Linked DNA regions of Stieleria varia. Each later gene encodes a partner of the first gene's protein in a complex. Links are inferred from orthologs where the notes say so. Each region holds a gene or a part of one and is shown on either strand. Other genes may lie near its edges.

Evidence for each region.
Region 2: the proteins of Pla52nx_RS02730 (region 1) and mnmG are in contact, whole or in part, in a solved structure (PDB 9HIP), measured with the Escherichia coli proteins. The link is inferred for Stieleria varia from one-to-one orthologs.

Annotation. Positions count from the first base shown.
Region 1 is NZ_CP151726.1:760,675-772,484, forward strand. Bases 3,839-6,672 are described here. They hold Pla52nx_RS02730 (tRNA modification GTPase), read right to left. Parts: upstream 6,039-6,672; coding sequence 4,638-6,038; downstream 3,839-4,637. Other genes in these bases: Pla52nx_RS02720 (toll/interleukin-1 receptor domain-containing protein), read right to left, coding at 3,839-4,068; Pla52nx_RS02725 (hypothetical protein), read left to right, coding at 4,261-4,614; Pla52nx_RS02735 (DUF434 domain-containing protein), read right to left, coding at 6,141-6,672. Outside these bases: Pla52nx_RS02710 (patatin-like phospholipase family protein), read right to left, coding at 1-56; katG (catalase/peroxidase HPI), read left to right, coding at 506-2,875; more of Pla52nx_RS02720, read right to left, coding at 3,277-3,838; more of Pla52nx_RS02735, read right to left, coding at 6,673-6,857; Pla52nx_RS02740 (ribonuclease inhibitor), read right to left, coding at 6,871-8,061; Pla52nx_RS02745 (SDR family NAD(P)-dependent oxidoreductase), read right to left, coding at 8,065-9,354; Pla52nx_RS02765 (GNAT family N-acetyltransferase), read left to right, coding at 9,851-11,065; Pla52nx_RS02770 (hypothetical protein), read right to left, coding at 11,074-11,810. UniProt on the Escherichia coli protein: Exhibits a very high intrinsic GTPase hydrolysis rate. Involved in the addition of a carboxymethylaminomethyl (cmnm) group at the wobble position (U34) of certain tRNAs, forming tRNA-cmnm(5)s(2)U34.
Region 2 is NZ_CP151726.1:8,471,269-8,483,199, forward strand. What follows is about bases 1,063-4,017. They hold mnmG (tRNA uridine-5-carboxymethylaminomethyl(34) synthesis enzyme MnmG), read right to left. Parts: upstream 3,473-4,017; coding sequence 1,652-3,472; downstream 1,063-1,651. Other genes in these bases: Pla52nx_RS28695 (response regulator), read right to left, coding at 1,063-1,251; Pla52nx_RS28705 (hypothetical protein), read left to right, coding at 3,658-4,017. Also shown: Pla52nx_RS28690 (sensor histidine kinase), read right to left, coding at 1-610; more of Pla52nx_RS28695, read right to left, coding at 664-1,062; more of Pla52nx_RS28705, read left to right, coding at 4,018-5,814; holA (DNA polymerase III subunit delta), read left to right, coding at 6,050-7,093; Pla52nx_RS28715 (suppressor of fused domain protein), read right to left, coding at 7,331-9,388; Pla52nx_RS28720 (ABC transporter ATP-binding protein), read right to left, coding at 9,654-10,592; Pla52nx_RS28725 (hypothetical protein), read right to left, coding at 10,659-11,931. UniProt on the Escherichia coli protein: NAD-binding protein involved in the addition of a carboxymethylaminomethyl (cmnm) group at the wobble position (U34) of certain tRNAs, forming tRNA-cmnm(5)s(2)U34.

The DNA.
Region 1 (11,810 bases):
AGATGAAACACGGTCGCGCGGACTCCACCGCCGGAAAATGCGAGAGCGATCTTCATGTGTCTCTGCCTTCATGCGTCTTTGCCATGTCGGCATGAATCCGCTGTCATCCCAGATAGACGTGCCGCCAGTTGGTTTCATCAAAGAAGCCAAACTAGCGTCCTGGATGCCATCAGATCCATATCAATCCGGAGTCAACTGGCTTCGTGCTCGTGTTGCTGACTGTCAGAATGCTTCCCAGCGTTGCCTGGGGGGGCTCGCCAGGCCTCGATAATGACCCTGAGGCAATCAACTAATCGCCTCAATACCGATCCCGGCCGGAAACATAATCCCCAAGCGGCGATAATCTTGGCAATGCGGCAAACGCATTGCATTTATCCAGGGGATGCATTGGATGAATCGCTGCTTGTCGGCGATGATTGAATCCCCTGACGCTTCGCGACCCGGAACCCAACGCTTCGCCGCTCGGAATGCGAACGTCGCAGATCCTCCTCCTCCAGGAAAGAACATGAACTCAAAAAAACATTTGGCTCGCCTACTCGCGAGCTGCGCTGTGCTGTGTATCTCTACTTCCGTGGTCGCACAGGAGGCGAACACCGCTCAATCGTCCGTTAATGCGAAGGCCGACGCAGCCAGCCAATGCCCGGTAATCGGTGGTACCCATCTGCCTCCGGATGACAGGAACACGGCCGCGGGAGCGTACACCAACGGCGACTGGTGGCCCAACCAATTGAACTTGCAAATCCTGCACCTGAACTCTCCGATGGTGAGTCCGATGGGAGCGGATTTTGATTACGCAACGGAATTCAAAAAGCTGGACTTGGACGCGGTAAAAAAAGACATCACCGAACTGATGACAACTTCCCAGGACTGGTGGCCGGCCGACTACGGCAGCTACGGTCCATTCTTCATTCGCATGGCTTGGCACAGCGCAGGCACGTATCGCGTTTCCGACGGGCGAGGCGGCGCAGGTTATGGCACGCAGCGGTTCGCTCCGCTGAACAGTTGGCCAGACAACGCCAACCTCGACAAAGCTCGTCGCTTGCTCTGGCCGATCAAGCAAAAGTATGGCAAGAGCATTTCGTGGGCCGACCTGATGGTCTTGACCGGCAACTGTGCTTTGGAGTCGATGGGATTTGAGACGTTTGGTTTTGCCGGCGGACGCGAAGACGTTTGGGAACCGCAGTTGGACATCAATTGGGGGCCTGAATCCAAGTGGCTGGCTGACGAGCGATACAGTGGCGACCGCATGCTGCAGAATCCACTTGCTGCCGTGCAAATGGGATTGATCTACGTCAACCCAGAAGGACCCAATGGCAAGCCGGATCCCCTGGCCGCTGCCAAGGACATCCGCGATACCTTTGGCCGCATGGCGATGAACGACGAAGAAACAGTGGCACTGATCGCCGGTGGTCACACTTTCGGTAAAGCACACGGTGCGGCGGACCCGAGCAAGTTTGTCGGCGCGGAACCGGAAGGAGCCTCGATCGAAGAGCAGGGTCTCGGTTGGAAGAACAAGTTTGGAACCGGAAACGCTGGTGACACAATCACCAGCGGACTGGAAGGAGCGTGGACGTCCACACCTGCCCAGTGGTCCAACGGATATTTCGACAACCTCTTTGGCTACGAGTGGGAATTGACCAAGAGCCCCGCGGGTGCCCATCAGTGGACTCCCAAAGACAAGTCCGCCGAAGGCACCGTGCCCGATGCCCATGATCCCAACAAGAGCCATGCTCCGATGATGTTCACGACGGACCTCGCGCTGAAGATGGATCCGATCTACGGTCCGATTTCCAAACGCTTTCACGAGAACCCCAAGGAGTTCGAAGAAGCTTTTGCCAAGGCTTGGTACAAGCTGACGCACCGGGACATGGGACCAGTTTCCCGATGTTTGGGTCCCGAAGTTGCCGAACCGCAGATCTGGCAAGACCCGGTACCGGCTGTCGATCATGAACTGATCAACGATCAAGACATCACGGCGCTCAAGGGCAAACTCCTTGATTCCGGATTGACCACCGGCCAGTTGGTTTCGACCGCCTGGGCATCCGCCTCCACCTTCCGTGGCACGGACAAACGAGGTGGGGCTAATGGAGCACGTCTTCGTTTGGCACCGCAAAAAGATTGGGCAGTCAACCAGCCTGCCGAGCTGGCCAAGGTGCTCGATACTCTGGAGAAAGTGCAGGCGGATTTCAACGGCTCGCTCACCGGCGGAAAGAAGGTCTCGCTTGCGGATGTGATCGTACTGGGTGGCTGTGCTGCGATCGAACAAGCAGCGAAGCTGGCCGGGCATGAAGTACAGGTGCCGTTTTCACCGGGACGCACGGATGCGACACAGGAGATGACCGACGTGGAAGGGGTTGCAGTGCTGGAACCGACCTCGGACGGTTTCCGGAACCACTTTGGCAAAACGCAGGATCGTCCGGCCGAAGAGCTACTGGTCGATCGAGCACAAAAGTTAAAGCTCACCGCACCTGAGATGACGGTGTTGGTCGGCGGCATGCGAGTGCTCAATACAAACTCGGGGTTCCCGCAACTCGGTGTTTTCACCAAGCAACCCGGGACATTGACCAACGACTTCTTTAAGAACCTGTTGGCGATGGACACGGTGTGGCAGAAGTCTCCGGTGTGCGAGCATTTCTACGAAGGAATCGATCGTGAAACGGGTGACGTCAAATGGACGGGGTCGCGGGTCGATCTTGTGTTCGGTTCCAATTCGCAATTGCGAGCCATCGCGGAAGTCTATGCCAGCGAAGATGCCCAGCAGAAGTTCGTCGATGACTTTGTCGCCGTTTGGAACAAGGTCATGAACTTGGATCGTTTTGATCTTGATCCAGATCAGCGAACGGGGCTCACCAGAACGACCGCTCGCCAACGCTAGTGGTCTGTGACAACTTATTTCTAGTGTAGTGGATCTTGTTAAAGAACCTGTAGCGGTGGGATCTTTGGCAAGATCCACTACGTTAAAACCTAACTTTTAGCTGTCCCAGACCACTAGCCCGGATTATTCACGCTGGCTCACTGCGGTCTTCGCAATACGTTTGCACGAAACGGTTTACGCGTATTGGTACGAAAACAGTCTGCGCATATCAGCCGCCACGCGATAGCGTCCGGTTCTCACGCCTGCACTCGGGAACCGGACGCTCTCTATCGCGTGCCGGCTGATGAATCATCCGGGCTAACGCCCTTTCAGGGCTACGATTAACTCTCATTCATCATCCCGGAGCGTCGCTTCGCTATGCCCCGGGCTGTCTTGTTTCGTCTCTCGGGACGCGGGCTCGCTCAGACGCCGACATCGTTTTTTCTCCTCTTGCGGCGGATTATTTCAACCAAGGCCACAGCGATCAGAAGCGACCAAAGTAGGGCTAATGAAAACAGCGTCCCGCCTCGCAACTTTTCTGGAATCTCCACCGTCCAGTACAAGGTCGTGACCGTCAAGAACATGATGGCAACGGTCAGTACTGCGGTCCAGAAAGAATATTTTAGGATCGATGCGGTGGTGATTTGCCCGTCGTGCACATCGCATTGTGCTTCGCTTGTCTGACGAATCGATTCAGAGGCGACGTGTGCTGGTCCCTCCGCGACAACGATTGCCTCCACCGGCGTGTCGACTGCGGTCACTCGACGAACCGTCTCAACCAAAGGGTCGAGCTGGTTTTGAAACTTCGTCGTGTGACTCACCGACAAAGCATTTCGGAATGCGAGAGGTCGAAGGGTTTCAGGCAGGTCCTCTTCCCTGGGCATTGCGACGTTGGCTGGTAAGACCGGGATGATCACGATCTCATTCTTGATCGCCGATTCAATTTCAATGCGAACAAAATCCTTGGGATCATCTAGACGCCTCGCACCGGAGTCGTCGATTACCTGCAGCCACTTGTCGCCGATGACGACAATCATGACCGAGCACCTTGACACTGCATCGTGTAGGTGTTGCCGGAAATCGACTCCCAGAGGGATGTTGTCCACATCCATGAAGACGTCATTGGAACCGAACTCACGTTCCAGGCGTTCACAGATCCGACCGGCAAAGTGGGCTGAATCATCGCGTCGATAGTTGATAAAGATCTTCGTCATCTACTATTTCTCGTAGTCCTGAAGCTGGAACTGCGGCTCCGTTGGCGATCCGGCTGACTTGAAACAAAACATTTTTGCTCAAATCAGATGATAATGCGATAACACCCGACATGGACGGGCACTCATTGTAGATGATGAAAACCGCCTTCCGTTCGCTCAAGACTGATTTCCGCGACGTTCATTTTTTTTATCGTGTTCTGCATTCGTCATCCGCAGCACCGTTTGCCGGCTGCGGCATTGATCGGCTGCATGATGTTTCCTTATGCGTGGATCGTCGGGTATGACGAACTGGACCGATTGCTGCCCACCTTGTTTTGGGCGTTCATTGGTTTGCCCGCGTTTTTCCCCGCCCTCTTTGTCAATCAGTTGCTTGGACAGCATCCTGCAGATTCGTCTTGGCCGCTACTGCTGCTCACCTCGATCGAGCTTTCGATGGGGATGTGGTTGATTCACCTGGGGCCCAAACGCACGATTGTCTTTCTAATGGGTGTCACGTTGACTTCGGCGATGGGGTCGCTGGTTTTCTATCAGCTTTGCATCATGTGAAGATGTGTATCGCGGCGGCGAATTCATTTGCCGATACAGAACCTGCTGAACACACGATCCAGAATATCATCCGTGTAGACTGCGCCGGTAACTTCACCCAAACAATCGGCGGCCAGACGTAATTCTGCTGATACAAATTCGTGCCCGTCGCCCGACTCCACCCATTGCATCGCCCGAGTGATCGCCTCGATCGCGTTATCCAGCGTTCCGCTGCAACGGGCTGCGGTGCCCAAAACGGCACCGGTCTCTTCGCGATCTGTGTTCTCCAGGCTTGATGAAACGAGATTTGCCAATTCATGCAAGCCGCGGCCGGTGAGGCTGCTGGTAGCGATCCAAGGTTCAGGGGGCTGCAGCGATGGCTCATCACACTTCGTGGCCACCCAGAGATCGATTGCACCGAGGCGCCCCGTCTGGGCGATCCGCTGAAGTTTCGCGACTGCTTCATCACGATCTGACCGAGTCCAATCCACACACCAAAGCCTGACGTTGGCCTCTCCGCTGGCTCGCTCGGCTTGATGCTGCGCGGCATCAATGATCTGTGCCTCGAAACCAAGAGAGGTTTCCCTCTTCTGATCGGCGACTTCGATCCCGGCGGTATCTACCAAGCGAACATCTTGTGTTCCCATTCGGCAATTCACGGAAACCGTATCACGTGTCGTGCCCGCAATATCGGCAACGATCGCAGTCTCGTTTCCTGCCAATGCATTGAGCAATCGACTTTTTCCAGCATTGGGATCTCCCCGCAATGCAATCACGGGCTGATGGGAGCCTCCACCGCGATGGTGCATCTGTTGGCGTGTTTCTTCCAAACCGGCTTTGATCACGGACAGTCGATGGAGCAGATCTTGGTCGCTGATGAATTCGATGTCTTCATCCACAAAGTCCAACCCGGCTTCCACGTCGGCCAACAGATCCAGCAATTCACTCCGCATCTGTTCCAGCGGCCGCGAAAGGTTCCCCGAAAGCTGCCGCAAGGCATGATCCAAGGCACCACGTTGCCCGGCATCGATCACCCCCAAAACCGCTTCGGCTTGTGTGAGGTCAATGCGACCGGCGAGAAACGAACGCATGGTGAATTCACCGGGCCGGGCCGGTCTTGCACCGGCCTGAACGACCTGCTGCATCAATGCCTCCAAGATGGGCAAACAGCCGATCGTGTGCACCTCTGCCGATGGCTGTCCCGTATAGCTGCGTTTCCCAGGCCATATCAAAACCCTCACGGGCAAGGCACCCAGGGGTTCGGGCAATACAAATTTCAGCTGTTGGTGATGCGGACGCTTACTGAGTGACTCGCATCCCAACGCCGCCATCACGGAAACGGACTGCGGCCCCGAAATCCGAACAATCCCTCGAGCGGATCCTTGTGGTGGAGACGCGATCGCGACAATGGTGTCTTCGATGTCGGCGACCAAGCTGGCATTCATCTATCAATTAACTTCACAGGGGCGTACAAAAACAAGATCCAAGGTCCCGAGTTGTACAGCAAAGGAGCCACCCCCGGGACGCCGAGCACGCAATGTGACACGCTAACGAAGATCAATCAAGCGAGCTGTGGGGACGTGCCTGTCGATCGTATATTGGTTGAGGTGAAACCATGTCGATACGCTGTCCAGGATCACGCTGTCCGTTGACACAATAGTACCCTCGGTTTGCTTGAGTTCATAATCAGGGTTCTGACACAAATCCACTCGCCAGTTCCAGCCCGAGCTTTCTGCAGTATCCAAAAGTATTTGGCGTAGCAGGCCACTATTGGAAACCGGCTTGTCCAACAGCCAAATCGTTTGATCTACTTTGAGGTCACAGAGGACGTTACCAATCATCATGATTGCCGACTGAGTTTCCTGGACACGTTTGTAGGTTCCATGCACGCTCGCCAGATCGCGATAGCACTGGTCCTGGCCAATGAACAAAAAACCACCGGACAATGCACTCTCGATTGCGATCAGAACATTCAGCCCATCCAAGTAGAGATTTTTTCCTACTACATCGGCGGCGAAACACTGCGTCCGCTGTCGATTCATTCGCTGGATGTCGGTACACGCTGATCGCATTATCATCATGCGTTGACGCTGCTTCAATTGGAATTTGTCGCCGACCAGTTTTAGTGAGGATGGCGCCGCGTATCCTTGCGTTAGCAGCCAGCAGTAATCATGCAACGCTTTCCTAAGGCATGGTAACTGCGATTGGCAAAACAAGGACTCGTCGGACGGATGGGCTCCACGATGACGTTTTTCATGTGTCATTTCTTACCATCCCTCACTTCTTGTTGGTTCGATAGACACTTCGAATCAACATCACATCCGGGGAGCGAGTGTTCGGACCATTGTCACTTCTCAAGTTTCCTTGGAGATGCATTTGAACACTCGGGGACAATCCGCCATCGATGACGCATCTTTGGAGAGTGCGGTTTTCCACCAGTGCATTTTCGATCGCCAAACGCCCACTCCGTTCAACGCTCGTTTTGGAAAGGTTCAACTCTTTGAGTACGAGATTGGTTGTCAGCATCTCGGCTATCGCCTTACCGCCTTCGTCACCCAACGTGTTTGGCTGCGCACCAAGTACGCGAGTCGACGGGCTGTAACCCAAGTCCAAATGAACAAGTGTGGGATGCTCGGCCACGACCGCCATCAACCTTCGTGCGCCTCGTGCCGTGATTCCGTTGCTGGCGAGCCCCAACTCACGTAGCGAATGATTGCTTCGTAACGATTCGGCGATTGCAGTCACGCCCGAATCACAGATGGCTCCCACATTCATGTGCAAACTTTGCAAAGGAGAGTTTCTGCAGAGGACTTCAGCAAACAACTTAGCGGCATCTGCATCAAGACGGTTTCCTCCCACGTAGAGTCGTTCCAGAGCACAGCCATCTCGCATCAGCCATTGGCAAATCGATGCGACACCGTTGCGCCCCATTCCCGTGTTGACCAAGTCAAGAACTCGCAGCGTGCGATCACCAGAGAGAGCCCGTGTGATTTCCACAACACCTAAATCCCCGATCGGATTGCGTTTGAGCCACAATCCCTGTACGCATTGATTGGATCTCAACGATTCCGCCAAGGATCGAGCGCCGACATGCGTGATGCCATTGCAGCCCAAGTAGACAATTTGCAATGCAGCGTCGGACTTGAGGAATCTACTTAAACAGGCAGCACCTTCGTCACCGATGCCATCCGTCCCGAGTAGCAGGCTACGCACGTGATGGTTGTGGTGCAATGCATCGACCACACGCTGACAACCCTCTGGACCCAAGCTCTGTTTGCACAAATCGAGTCGCCCGTCGGGCAAAACGGTTCCACGAGGAAACGTTACTGGCACATCGACAGAGACGTTTGATCGCAAGTGTTCAATGAGCGGATCGACTTCATCTGGCGGACACGCAAAGAACGGTAGCGGGCCACGAACGGGACACTGTATGAATGTCGTCTTGAGAGATTCCGGCGAGTTTGCCATCGTTCACCATGGATGTGGCAAGTAGTCTTTGAGAAATTGACCGAATACCGGTTCAGCCAGATGGCCACACCCCCAGGCGATCGGATCATACACGCGGGACGCTCCATCGATTACATCCAGTGGCGGATAAAAGCCATGCTCCGCACGAACCCGTTGAGCCAACGGGGCTGGCTTTTCGTCGGTAATCCAACCCGTATCAACACTGTTCATGTAGATTCCGTCTTTGGCATAGTCCTGGGCTGAAGTCCGCGTCAGCATGTTCAATGCCGCTTTCGCCATGTTCGTGTGCGGGTGAAACGCCGTCTTGCACTCTCGAGAAAACTGCCCTTCCATCGCAGAGACATTCACTATAAATCGTCGTGCGTGTGGCGACTTGCAAAACAGCGGCTTCAGCTTTCCCGTCAATAGAAACGGAGCAGCAGCGTTGACCAGGTAAACCTCTAACATCTCCAAAGTCGTGACATCTTCCAACTTCAACAACCAGCTTTGCATTGGACGATTGTCAATCTGTTGACCATCGGCATCGAGCCAACCGCGGGGAAAGTATCGCTCGATGTTGGCCATATGGCCATGGTAATTTGGATCGGCCTCCAACAACGGCGTCAAAATTTCAGAGGATCGTATGAGTGCCTGAGCTTGTGAATTGCAGGGGGTATCGAGCAAATGCCGATAGTACTCCATTGGACGCTTGACCGTTTGCGCCGCATTGTTGACCAAGATATCGATCGCGGCTCGTGCGGATAGCAGATGATTCGCGAACGCTTCCACCGTGGGAATGTTTCGAAGATCCAGGGAATGAATCTCTAGACGGTCATGCCACAGATGAAAGTCTGCTTCGGCCTGAAATCGAGTGGCGGCGTCATTCGGAAAACGCGTCGTCATGATCACGTCGGCTCCATCCCGCAACAGCTTCAAAACTATGTGATAGCCGATCTTGATTCGCCCTCCTGTCACCACCGCAACGCGTCCATTCAAGTCGGCTCGTTGGTGACGCTTCCGCCAATTGGCCTCGGCACAATCCAAGCAAAGCTGATGATAGAAGTGATGCAACTGGGTGAAAGCGGCTTTGCACACATAGCAGCGTCGCGCCCGAATCAATTTTCGCGGAGAAACCACAGACGCAGCATCTATAGTTCCAAGCCCACTTGGGCCGAGTTGCTGAACAATTCCAGTGGACTCCATGGCAGAACGGTCGGCAGCGGCGATCTTGCTTTGCACCGCCTGACGTTTCTGACGTTTCGCCGCACGATGGATCTTGGTGACCAACCCTTTGAATCGATCATGATGATCCATGAGTTCGGGACGCTCCGAAACATGCTGTAAGACATTCAGGCAGGCGTCCAATTCGTCCGCCGTGAACGGTAGCTCCGAGAGAATAGGAAGGGTTCGAACCTTCGCCTGCAGTTCTTGGGACTGACGTGCTTCCACTACACCACTACCCTCTCGGATGAACCATTATTACCATGCACTGCAAGGGACTCGAACCCCTATTTCAACCCTGACAAGGCTGAGTCTTTCCAATTAGACCAGCAGTGCGTATGGAAAAACAAAGGCCGGCAGCGAAGAAGAGTCGAACTTCTATCCCTCGATTAGCTATCGAGCGTCTTTCCAGTTAGACGACCGCTGCCGCTATCTAAATCTTACAACATTCAATTCGCCTTCAGGGTGCTTTTGCGACAACCATCGTCGATCTTGGGTTCGCATTGGCGACCAGAATTCCGTGGGCTTCTCATAGCAAATGGGCCCAAGGACGGACTAGAATCGATGAAACCACTTTCGATTTGCTCCTTTGGTCAACGATATGGGTGCTCCCCAGCAATCAGTTTCCGTCACGCGGTGCCCCTCCAGATTTCAATTCGCGATTGCCAATCGCATTGAGTTCCTCAATCCGGTTCATTGGGACGCAGTCACGGCAGGGGCATCGGTGTTTCTCAGTCGCAACTATCTCTCGGCGACCCAAGACGATTTCGGCTCGGAGGTCGTTCGAGACTTTGCCCTCATCTACGACGGGCCACAGCCGGTGGCGGCGATCGCGACGCAATCATTTGACATTACCGGCAAACAACTGGTCGCAGCCAAGTCAGATGGTGAGAACAAGTTTTCCGCCGAATTGAAACGCAAGTCGCTATCGATGCTGAAACGGCGAGTTTGTCTCTGTGGCAATGTGCACACGTGGGGCATGCACGGAGTCGCATTTGCACCGGATTGCGATCCGTCAGCGATTTGGCCGGGAGTTGCCGATTGCTTGTATCGAATTCGTCGCGCGAATCGACTGCACGGACAAACTGATTACGTGATCATCAAAGACCTGTTTGCTGATCAGCATGCCCACGCAGGTTCGCTTGCGTCCTATCGGTATAAGTCCTTTGAGACCGAGCCGAACATGGTGCTGACCATCAATCCGCAATGGAAAACCATCGACGATTACTTCGTCAGCCTGACGAAACGCTATCGAGCAGCGGCTAAGAAAGTTTTCAAGCCCTTTGATGCAGACGGGCTGTCCGTTTCAAGTCTTGTGAACGTTGCCGAGCATTCTGATCGCGTTCACGCACTCTATCACGCGGTGGCATCGAAGGCCGATGTGTGTCTGTTTCCATTGAGTTCAACGACCTTGCCCAGGATTGCCGAGGCGTTGGGCGACGATTTCGCCACGATCGGAATTTTTGAACACGATCACTTGGTCGGTTTTGTCACGGTGGTTCGTGACGGCCCGACTGCGATCGGCTACTACATTGGAATCGACTATGGGGCGAATGCGCGTTTGCCCATCTATCACCGTTTGCTGTTGGCCGTGATTGATCAAGCGATCACGTGGGGCTGCCAGAACGTGTCGTTCGGCCGCACGGCTTTGGACGCGAAATCACGTCTGGGGTGCCAACCGGAGGACACGCACGTTTGGGTCAGGCATCGCGTGCCGTTGGTCAACGTATTTGTGCAGCAGGTGCTCAAGAATGTCAGCCATGCCGAGCCACCCGACCGCAACCCATTCAAAGAAGCACAGTGACTGCTTCCTCAAGCCGCCCGGCGAATGGGCTGAGCGTGCGTCGGGAATTTCAGCACGGCGTTGGTCGCATCGTACGTGACCAAGTTGTCGGTCGAGATTGCTCGCTTGACCGCGGTGACTTGACTGCTGTAGGTCGCTTGGCCGTAGGTCTCGGCGAACTGATTGCGACCGGTTAGTGCCGAGATCGCTGAGGCCACCAACGACACCGGCTTGGTCTCACCTGTGATGGCGTTACAAATCGCGCTGAGCAAACGTCCTCGAACCGCACCGGTGGTTTCGCTCCAGGCGGAATCCAAGACCAGGCGACTGGCGCCGGTAGAGCGAACTCGCCAGTGCCCGACCTGCAAGAGTTGCCCGAGTGCGTAGTTGGCCGCCGTCATCCCGCTGATGGAAGCGCCCAGGCAATCCAGCAATGACCGTAGCACCGCCGTTCGCCAGAAGGATGCCTGCAAGTAACATCCCGTGACGTCGGCAGCCTTCTTTTTCGATTCGTTGCCCCCAGCAATGGGGCAAAAGAGCCTTGCCGAGGTGTCTTCCCAACCCGCCGAGGCAACGCGTCCGGTCACTCCGTCCATCAGCGTGGGGGCGACCGCAGCGACGTCCAAGTCCTCGAATTGGTCCAGCGCACCGTTGACCCAATCGGGGGTCACGCGGCATCCCGGAACGACGACGTGAACGAATCGTGCTCGCGCGACGTCGGACGCTGCTCGGATCATTTCCAGCAGGCTGGTCGACCCCGCATCAA
Region 2 (11,931 bases), 7.7 Mb from region 1 along the record:
CGTGACTCAACCCATAGGCAAGCTGTTTGAGCGAACCGAGCTTGGCGCGATGCAGTCTCTCGTCAAAAGCCGCCTGCAGAGATTCCGCACGCTGGGTTTGCCTCGCCAACTGCTGCAAGAAAATTCCCGAATCGAGCGGTGAAGCTTCCGCCTCCATCACTTCGGCGTCGAATTCAATCTCCGGCCAGTGCTGATGCCAACTCAACGGAACCGGCGGCCCCAACACCTCCAGCCATAGCGGTGCGTCACGCATCCAATCGTTGTGTGCAATCGCCGCGTAATGGGCGTGCAACTTTCGCCAACGTTGTTTGTGTTCAACGACGATGTCGGGCGCACCCAAAAAAGCGTCTCCGCTTGCGAATCGACCACGCGCGTTTTCGATCCACCAGTCGGCGAGATCCTCCAAGCCGGCGGTGTCGCTACTGAATTGAAGCGCCGCGTACAAAAAGAACGTCGGATCGCTTTGTAACAATTCGATCACCGCGGATCGAACATGCGAAGGCACCTGCGGCGGTGCAAGCAGCAAACGACCGATCACCGTATGCGCGTCTTCGCCCAGCGGCAACCACCACCGATTTTCACCGTGACGCAAACAGGGATACAACCCCATCAGGCAAGGTCTCCTCGCGGTGGTCGGAATCGTAGAGTCGGTTAGAGACGCTATCAGTGGGTGACGCTTCGCTCAATTTCCAGCAAGTCGCATGCACGGTTGACCAAATCGTCAATCGCAAACGGCTTTTGCATGAAATCGTTCGCACCGGCCGCTCGCAACGCGTCGACCTTGCTATGTTCGACCATCCCCGAAATACAGAGGATCTTGACCATGTCCAACGCAGCGTCCGTACGCACTCGCTGACAAACTTCTTTGCCGTTGATGTCGGGCAGCATCACATCGAGTACGACCAAATCAGGCCGGAACTCTTTGACACCCATCCCGGCGTCGAAACCGTTGTTGGCCGTTCGAATCTCGAATCGTCCGTCACGTTCAAAACCGTCCTTCATCAAGTCAACCAAATCCTGGTCATCGTCGACGATCAACAATTTCTTCTTGCCGCTCTCCAACGCATCCGTGGGAATGCCGTTGTCCTTCATGAACAGATACAACTGCTCACGTGGAATTCTGCGGAACTTGCTGCCCGGTACTCGGAAGCCCTTGAGCGACCCGTTGTCGAAACAACGAATGATCGTCTGTTGACTTACCTTGCAAATCTTCGCCGCTTCGCCTGTCGTAAAGACCGTTTTTATGGTCATGGCAGAAACCATCCTCCCTGCATGACGAGCCGTTTCCCAATCCAGTGCAATCACCTGAAGCGCGACAATGCAAATCAGGCCAACTTCTCTCCATTTAGCAAACCTCCGTTCTTTCGCACTAGCGCATTCCAGCGCCAATTTACGTTAAAAACGCAGGCGGCAGCAAATACCGAAACCCTCGGCCTTACCAGCCTTGCCCTGGTGACGGATTCTACCGATTTAACGCAGTGCGTCAAGATCACTTAAGAGTCGCCAAACACCGCAATCAGCACTTCTTATCAAGAAACGTCACGTCAGTGGCAAACATTTTTTTCGAGCCCATTTATTGAGCCAGCGCCCAGTTCGCTGACAATCTCGATAGCAAGCGTCCGCGTTCGCATTTCACTCACACCGATTGCACTCACTCCGATTCCATGTAAGCCAACAGCAAAGCGATGTCCGCCGGTGTGATACCACTGATGCGTTGGGCTTGATCCAACGTCAGCGGTCGTATTTCACTGAATTTTTCGCGTGCCTCGATTCGCATCGATGTGATGGCCTTGTAATCAAATTGAGCCGGAATGCGTTTCTTGGCCATGCGGTGCTGACGTTCGACTTCCGCTTTCTGCCGACTGACATAGCCTTCGTATTTGATGTCGTACAAGCACTGCTGGGCGGCTTGCGACTCGATTTCGCTGAGCCCCTCGACGCGTGAGCAAACCACTTGCCAATCGACTTCGTTGCGTCGCAAGTAAACATTGCCGGGAACTCCGTCGCAGCGAGCCGAAGCTAGCAACGTCATTGCTCGCTCGATCTGCTCGACCTTGCGGTTGAAACGATCCCTTCGCTCCGGAGTGGTCAACCCCAGTTCAATCGCATCGGGAGTCAGTCGTCGATCGGCGTTGTCTTGTCGCAACAACAGGCGATACTCGGCACGACTGGTGAACATTCGATAGGGTTCATCGGTTCCCGAAGTGACCAAATCATCGACCAACACGCCGAGATACGCTTGGTCACGCGTGGGCACCCAAGTCGCTTTGCCGGCGACGCTGCGTGCAGCGTTCAGTCCGGCGATCAGCCCCTGCCCGGCGGCCTCTTCGTAACCCGTCGTGCCATTGATTTGGCCGGCGAAGTACAACCCGCTAACTCGCTTGGTTTCCAAATGCGGCCACAATTGCGTGGGCGGGCAAAAGTCGTATTCGACCGCGTAGCCGTAACGCATGATCTGAGCATTTTCCAAACCTTCGATCATCCGAAACATCTGGTCTTGGACGTCGCGAGGCAGACTGGTCGAGATACCGTTGACGTAAATCTCTTCCGTGTGGTGACCTTCCGGCTCAAGGAACAACTGATGGCTGTCTTTGTCGGCAAAGCGAACCACCTTGTCTTCGATCGACGGACAGTAGCGAGGTCCGCGCGAGTGAATCTGTCCGCTGTACATCGGCGCGCGGTGCAAGTTCTGGCGGATCAGCTCGTGGACACTGTCATTGGTGAACGCCATGTGACAGGGCACCTGTTCCAACAGCAATCGATCCGTCAAGAACGAAAACGCTTGCGGCTGATCATCGCCAGGTTGTTCGCTGAGCTTTGAATAGTCGATGGTGCGGCGATTCAATCGCGGGGGCGTACCGGTCTTGAAGCGATCGAGGGTGAACCCCAACCGATTCAGAGCGCCGCTGATCCCTTGCGTTGTGCCCTCCCCTGCCCTGCCCCCGGCGGTCTTTGCATCGCCAGTATGCATGATGGCGGCAAGGAACGTGCCGGTGGTCAAGATCACGGCGGGCGCGAGATACTCGGCGTCGCCACGGACACGAACTCCCACGATGCGTGATCCGTTCTCCTCGTCGGTGGTGATCAAATCCTCGACGGTTTCTTGTCGCAAGTCCAAGTTGTCTTGCAATTCGATTTGGTGCTTGATGTGAATCTGGTAAGCCTTTTTGTCGGCTTGCGCGCGAGGACTGTGCATCGCGGGGCCTTTGCGGCAATTCAACATCCGAAATTGGATGCCCGTCGCATCAATGGCTTGCCCCATCAATCCGCCCAACGCATCGACCTCGCGAACGATTTGTCCTTTGGCGACACCTCCGATGGCCGGGTTGCACGACATTTGGCCGACGGTATCCAGATTGGTCGTCAACAGCGCCGTCTTGGCCCCCAGTCGAGCGGCAGCCGCTGCGGCTTCGGTTCCGGCATGCCCGGCACCGATGACGACGACATCGTATTGATAGCGAATGGAACTCATAGGGAAATTGTGACCTGTGGCGACGCCAGACCTTCGTTTACTTCAAGAAAACCGGCATGAATTGCCGATCCCGAACGGGAGGCAACCTCCCAAACGGAATGGGAAGTTTGCATCGTCCGCGGATTGTGCGCCGCGAAACCCTATCCCGTGGACCCGTTTTCCGCCATTGAGGCTCGGTCGACAAGATGCGATTCGCCATCCCAGCTCTACTTGCAAGCCGCAACGGACAGTTTACCAAGAGGCAAGCGAGGGTGACCGATCGCTGCTCGCCCGAGATTCGTGCTGGCAGATTTCGCAGCGTTCTACGTGACGCGTTGGCCGCAGGTTTGCTGGCGGCGCTCACCCTGCCCTCGATCGCGTCGGCCCAGTGGCCGCCGGGTTATGGACCGTCGGGTTACGCACCAGCAGGCAATGGACTAGCAGCTAACGGACCTTTACCGCCACTGCCGCCGCCCGCTGCATTGTCCTCTGCTCCGGCATCCTTCACGGGCATGGCAACCACCCGGACGTCCGCCCCCCCACCAACGCCCAGCCAACGCCCCAGCCCCGATGCGGTGATCCTTCACTCCCGCTCGTTCGGGATCCCCGTCAACGTCGACGCGCGTCAATCACAACCGGTCGAGGTACAACTGTATGTGGCCCAGGGCGAGAAAGCGTCTTGGCAATTGATCGACCGACGCGACGCCGGCGTGTCCGAGTTTCAGTTTGTCGGTCAAACCGACGGTGAGTTCTGGTTTGCCACCCGAACCGTGGACGCAGCGGGTCAACCGCACCCCAGCGGTACGCTGCAACCGCAGCTCAAAGTCTTCGTGGACAGCACCAAACCGTCGGTAACGCTCAATGCCCAAGCCGATGCATCGGGCAGCGTGATCGTCGAGCTGAGCACCGCCGACGCGACGCCAGTTCGATCCCTGCAGTTGCACTACGCCACCGATAGCGTGCGGCAATGGCAATCGATCGACACCCGATCCCTGATGCAAACCAGCACCCCAGGCAACGGCAGTCTCGTCATCCGCGGGGAAAGCTCTTGGCAACAAATGTCGGTGCAAGCCATCGTCGTGGACGCGGCCGGCAACCAAACCATCCAAACCGAGATCGTTCATCGACCTCGCATCGCTGCCGGTGCCACACGGGCACTTGCCGCCGCATCGCCCGGTCAAGACCACGGCGGCGTCAACGCAAAGACCGTCGCCGGTCCCAACTCGCCGAACTACATCAACGCCAGCGACAGCAGCGGACTGAACTCACCACCGAGCCAAAGCTTTCCCGCACCGACCATCCCCGAAATCATTCCGCCGGGACAAGCCACATACGCGCCCCGTCCCGCGACACCACAGTCAATAGATGCCGACTCGTTGACCCCGGAAACGAAACCACCCGCTGCACAGAAACCCGTTGCTCCAAAACCGCGGCGGACATTGCAACAAGCCATGCGTCCGCTCGAAAGCGCGGAGAACATCCCCACCCCGAAACCCGATGGCGATGTCACAACGCCTTCGCCTGAGACGATACCGCCACAAGGTTTCCGCCCTTCGCTCGGATCGCAATCCCCCACCCGCTCATCAGCCGAGGACAAGAAAAACAGCGCGTCGAGCACGCCCCGCAAGACATTCATTCCCGGTGCTGAAAACATCCCGATGTCCAGTGGACGCAGCGAAGCCTACGAAGCCAACCGTGCCGCGCAAGCCGAGTACGACCGCGCGTTGCTGGCCAACAAGGTCGCGATTCGCCACAGCGATTCCTTGCGATTCAGCCTCGAGTACGAACTGGAAGCCGTCGGCAACACGGGCGTCGACGCGGTCGAGCTCTATGGCAGCACCGACGCGGGTAAAACGTGGCGACGCTGGGGAGCCGATCCCGATCGCACCAGTCCGTTTGACATCGAGACGAGCGAAGAAGGCACGTTTTGTTTTCGCATCGTCGTGCTCGGTCGCAACGGACTGGCCAGCCCGCGACCCTTGCCTGGTGAAACACCGGACATCGCCGTCGTGGTCGACCAGACGCCGCCCAAATTGGACATCACCGCGGCGCGATATGGCGAAGGTGACCAAGTGGGCGCGCTGGTGATCGAATACGAATGCAGAGATGACAACTTGATGCAACGACCGATCGCACTCTCGTTCGGCGAATCGACGGAAGGCCCCTGGTCGACGATCGCGTCGGGCCTGCGAAACGATGGTTCCCACGTCTGGCCGGCCGACCCTCAGTTGCCCCGCGAAATCTACTTGCGAATCGACGCGACCGATCAAGCGGGCAACATCGGCACCTACATCCTGGACCAGCCGATCGACACCCTCGGCCTGGCTCCCCGAGCTCGCATCCTGGGTTTCCGACCTCGCTGAGGACTCGGAAGCCTTTCCCCGAATCCCGTTTGACCCGCAGCCGAAGGCGTAGGCCCCGTTTGACCCGCAGCCGAAGGCGCAGGCCCCGTTTGACCCGCAGCCAAAGGCGTAGGCGGGAGCGGCAATTGACCCTGCGGGGCAATCCGGTTGGCTGCGTCTCCTACGCCTTCGGCTGCGGGTCAAACGATGTGGAGACTCACTGACAGCGTGCAGCGGTTCTGGTAATCTGGGCAGCATGAGTCTCAAACACGCCTTCGACTTTCTGATCACCCCGGCCGACGGCCCCGTCGACTTCGACGTCGCTGCGTTATTCGGCCCTGATGCCACCTTGGCCTCTTGGGTGGCTGGACGTTTGATCGGCGACGCCGATGTCACTCAAGTCGATGGGGACACGGCGCGGTGGAGCGACATTCGCGACGACTTAGCCACGGCGTCTCTGTTCGACATGGGCGAAAAACGCACGATCATCATTCGCGGCGCGGACAAATTTCTGTCTGCCAATCGTCCTGAGATCGAAGCCTACCTTGCCAAGCCCGGCTCGGCCGCACGTTTGATCTTGCTGTTGGAATCGTTTCCATCAAACACAAAAGCCTACAAGATGATCGACAAGTCACACTTGTTGATCGTCTGCAGTTGCGAAGTGGAAAAGAAGTACGGCGTGACCGCCGCATCACGTCGAAAATTCTTGACCGACTACGTTGCCCCACGCCATCAAACCAAACTGACCGGCGGGGCCGCCGATGCGTTGATCGAGATGCTCGGCGCCGACACCGGCTTCATCGACACTGAGATCGCCAAGCTGGCTCTGTACAAGCAACCAGGCGAAACGGTCGACGAAGCTTTGGTGCGTGACATCGTTTCCGGATGGCAAGGAAAAACGATTTGGCAGATCATCGAAGCCATCAATGCCGGAGACGCGGCCGAAGCGATTCGGCAACTCGACAAACTGATGGAAGGCGGCCAACCCCCGATCGCCCTGCTGCCACAGATCGCGTGGTCGCTCAGACGACTGGGATTGGCAACGGCCGCCATCGAACACGCCGAACGCACAGGCAAACCTTGGCGAATGGACGAAGCGTTGACCAAGGCTGGCATCAAACCCTTTGAAGCGGCGAAGGCCGGCGCCAGTTTGAAACGGATCGGACGCGTCAAAGCTCGCCAGTTGTTGCCATGGCTTCTCGATGCCGACTTGCGACTCAAAGGCACCCACAGCGCCGACGGCCGCGATCGATTTCTACTGGAGCAATTCGTTCTCCGCCTGGCAAAACCACCGGCGTAGCCACTCATTCCAATTCCAACGGAGTCAAGGTCAAGTCAAAATCGCAACACTAGCCACGGGCTTCGAAGGTGGGGGCGGTCATCATAAGGCTGGGCGAATGCGAGGAAGGGGGCCTGTCTGCGCAAGTCAATGCGCTGGAAATGGCAAAACGCTTGGCGGGGCACGCTATCGACTTGGAAAGTCGAGCGACAATAGTCATTCGACTTTCCAAGTCGAAAACGAACACCACCATCCGCCCTAACGCCGGAACCAACCTTTTCGTTTGACGTAGCATTCTCTCGTCGCGTCATAATAGATTGGATGGTGATGCTTTTCCAACAACGGCAAGAATTTATGGATGCCGCTGAAATCGATCAGTTTTCGTTCGGCACTGGTGATCGGGACCAACCAGAACGGCTGAATGGAGTTGGCACCGGAGCGTAACCCCGGCATCGGCTTGGAATCGTTGTCGATCACCGGCAGCATATAAACGCAGTTATCCAGCGCACTGCCTTCCACTCCCGATCCCGGTATGTCCGCAAGCGATGTCGTGGATCCGAACGTCAAACCGTTCTTGCGTATGTAGGGTAACATCGCGGCGCTGCGCAGCAATGCGATGCTGTTGTGATCCACATGGGTCACGTACAGCAGCAACTCGCCCAGCACCGATCGCTGACCGTGAGGCATGGCCACGGGATAATCGCTCATGCCATTGGTCGCCAAAGTCGTGAAGTCGCGTTCTTCGTGCGGGGGAAAAACAAGCACATCGATCTTCATTCGGTCGTCCTGCAGTGGCGGTTCGACCATCGAACAAGGACCGAAGCGAGACTCAAACTCTCGCATGCGATGCTTCCAAAGTAGACGGCTCGTGTCCTCCGACGGTTGACCGACACCGCGTTGATCTACCGCCCGAGAGTCGGCGTTGAATTGCTGTGTTGCTCGCGTGTCAGCAGAGTGATGACTGACTGCGAATGACGCCGACGAATCGGACCCGATGGGTTGACGATTCGACCGTCCACTTCGCTCATCCGTTCGAACAACCACGGTTGGCGGCAGCGCCGATCGGACATCGACGACCGGAACGTCGTACTGATTTGCACCGATCGACGGTTGTCCCAAAATGGATTGATCCAGCGGTGTCTTGATTTGAGCTGACAAGTAGGATGAACTGTGGGTCGAGCCCGAGACGCTGCCGGTTCCCCGGCGAACGAAATCGGATTCTCGATCCAGCAACTCACGTTCGCGTCGCGCTAATTCTTCTTCACGATTGGCCATCGACAGCAACAACGCTTGCTTCTCACTGAAAACGGACTCCTGTCGTTGTCTCAGCGTCGCGATCTGCTTCAGCAACACCTGCTCTCGCGCCATCATCTCGGCATCACGTTTGGCCAAGATCTCCTTCAATTCTTCTTCATCAATCCCCATCAACGCCATGTCGTCTAACTGATCTTCACGACGTTTGACCTCTTCCTCACGAGCGACGAGGTGATCACTACGCAACTGCGTTTCGTTCTCCAACGTCTCCAATTGTGATTCACGCTCCGCAAGGGCACGTTGCGAGTTCTCCAACTCAGTCTGCTGACGCATCATCTCGCGTTCACGCTGATCCAGTCGCTGCTCCAACCCCTCCAACTCTCGCTGACGTGTGGCAAGCTGCGATGACCTAGCCTGCATCTCCTGTTCGCCCACACGTACGGCTTCGGCACGGCCCGCGAGATCCTTTTTCCGCTCGTCCATCCCATCGGTGGATGCCTTGAAAGCTTTCAGCTTTTCCTCCAAAGCCGCTTTCTCATGCTGCAAACTCACCTTCAACTCATTGAGCTCACAACTGCGTTGCTGCAAAGCATTCTCTTGCTGTTGAAGCTCGGACGCGCGTTGCTCCAGTGTTGCGGCTCTGCCCTCCAATGCTGCTTGCTCAGCGGTCAGCCGATTGCGTAGCTCCTCGACCTCCAACCGCCGCTGCTCGGCTTGTTGCAGTATCTTCTTCGAATCCGCTTCAGCCCGTTGCCGCGTCTGCTGGGCTTGCAACATCAACGCGTCCGCGTTGGCCTTGACTGCCCCACCGGTACGCGAGGATTGCGGCCCGTGACCATTGACGGGTGCATTGACGACTTTGGCTTGTTTGTGACCGACAGACGGATCATCGTCCGAGAAAACCAAACCAGGTATCTCTGAGGCACTCCGCCAGTTGTCTTCGCCTGATCCGATGGCAACATTCGCATGGATCGCACCACGATCTGCGAACGCCTGCAACTGGTCCATCGTAAACGGTCCGCGTTTTCCAGACTTCGTTCGAATGAACCACTCTTGAGGCATCGCGAATGAACACGGTTCTGAACAAACCGCTCTTTGAGAGATCGAGGACTGAATGACGAGTCGATTGATGCCGCGTATTTGAGCATCCTGACCCGCACTTGACCACCATTTTATCGGGTGGATCGGCGATCGAATCGAAGACTGCCCCCTCGGCAATGCGGATCAGCGGGCACCCACACAAGCATCATCGTTTACGCAAGCCCCCCAAAGCAACATCGCTGAGCAACATCGCTGAGCAACATCGCTGAGCAACATCGCTGAGCGTCTACATTCGAGTGCTGGTTCCCTTGGTCAACGCCATGAATGCCGACTCCAGATCCAGCTCTTCTTCGTTGAACCGTTTCAGATCGACTCCATTCTCGATCAACAGCTTGGGCAAATCACTGTAGTCGTCGACCTCTTGTTTCAACACCACTCGAATCGCATCGTCACCGGGCTCGCAGCCTTGGACTTTTTCGTGACCGCTGAGCAACTGTGAGATGCGTTCAAGCTGTTCACGTTTGCCCGGCTGAATGACGAGCACGGTGTGTTGACGAACCATCCGGATCACTTCGGTGACCTTTGCATTCTGTTTGAGTTCGCCGCGATCAATGATGCCGACTTTGTTACACACGTCGGCCAACTCGGGCAAAATGTGACTGCTGACGATCACCGTTTTTCCCATTTCGCCGAGCCGTCGCAGCAGGTTCCGCATTTCGATCCGCGCCCTCGGATCGAGCCCCGAGAGAGGTTCGTCCAACAACAGGACCTGTGGATCATGCAGCAATGTGCGTGCGAGTCCCAACCGCTGCGTTTGACCTCGCGACAGCGTGTTGGCGAAGGCATCCCTCTTGAAATCCAAGTCGACGATCTCCAGCATCTCGTCGACACGTTTGCGTCGATCCACTCCATTGATTCGATAGGCGGCGGCAAAGAACTCCAGGTACTCCACGACGGTCATGTCGTCGTAGACGCCAAAGAAGTCGGGCATGTAGCCCACCAACCGGCGAATCTCTTTGGGCGCCGTATGTACGCTGTAGTCGCACACGTAGGCTTCGCCCCAACTGGGCTCCAACAACGTGGCGATGATTCGCATCGTGGTTGTCTTGCCCGCGCCGTTGGGTCCGATGAAGCCGAACAAGTCGCCTGCTTGCAAGTCCAGATCGATGCTGCGGATGGCAAACGCATCTCCGTACTTTTTCGTCAAATCAACAGTCTTAATCACTTGGACAGTGTGCTTTACAAAGGGGGGCTGAGAGAATGGATGAGGATGTGATCAAGCCGATGCAACTCAATCCAAACGTGTGACGCGAACGGGGACCACCAAACGAATGATCGACAGCGTTTCGCCGGTTAACGCAACGGCCGGCCCCACGTCATCGGTGCCTCCGGTCTGCACTCGTTCGGCCGAGGTTTCGATCAAAGGTTCTTCCGTGCGACCGACCAACAAACACTGGTCTTCGACCAACGCATGACTGAGGTCCAACATCGATAGTGGATCGTCCGTCAGACCGGTATAAACTTGGCCGCCGGCGACTTGATAGAACATCAGTATCTCGGCGATGCGCTGCGGTGAACGGAAGTCCCCAGGTGCCCAGATCTCCGTTTCGGTTTGGTTCTGTTCGAACGATTGTTGTCGCGTCAACTGACGTCGAAAACTCTTCTGGCGAACGGAATCGATCGACGCAATTCGGCTGCCCGCCTGCAATCGCTTGGGCAACAAGTAAACCGAGTTTTGATACACGAGCATCCCATCGAGCAAATCGAACGGAAATGGATTGATCAGTTCGCCTCGCAACTGATCGCTACCCGGTCGACGCAGCATTTCCAGACTCTCCGGAAACTCGCAACGAATGCTCATCCGCGTCGCAATCGACTTGCTCCCTCGCGGCGGCAGCGACAATCCGTCCACCTTGGTCGCTGAATCCGCTGCGGCAAACGCGGGCGTAACCGAGTACGGCGGCATCAGAGTGTTTTCGCCGGCCAACTGGATCCCGCCGAACTCGCGTCCTGGATGTCCGAACGGTGCCGTCTGCGCCCACTGAATACCACGAGTGATTTTCTTCAGACTTTCGGACGGACCACTCAGCACTCTCAGGCGAGTCGCGTCGTGCGAATACAAATAACTCCAAGTGAACGCCCGGCCACCTTGATCGACCACGTTGAGATCAATGATCTGCACCTGATTGAGCGACACCTGTTGCTGAGTCGAATCTCTACTTGTCGTAGACTGCCCATCGCTGGAATCGACTGAATCCGCATTCGTATGACGCGGCGCCGCTTGGGTGATCAAAACCACCGACAGCCCGATCGCCATCAGTGGAAACGTCAACCAGCCCAGCAACGGCTTGCCCAGCACGCGATTGACCAAGAAGTAATCGATCGGGCCGATCGCTGCAATCAAGGCCAGCAGGACGATTGCCAAGAAAGAAAATCCAAAGGATCGCTTCACGTCAAACTGATCGAGAGCACCTCGCATTTGACCGGCCAAGTCATCGTAGGATGTGACTCGATTGCCTGCTCTGACCGATTCGTTCTTCAAACGAAAATCGTTGCCGACCAAC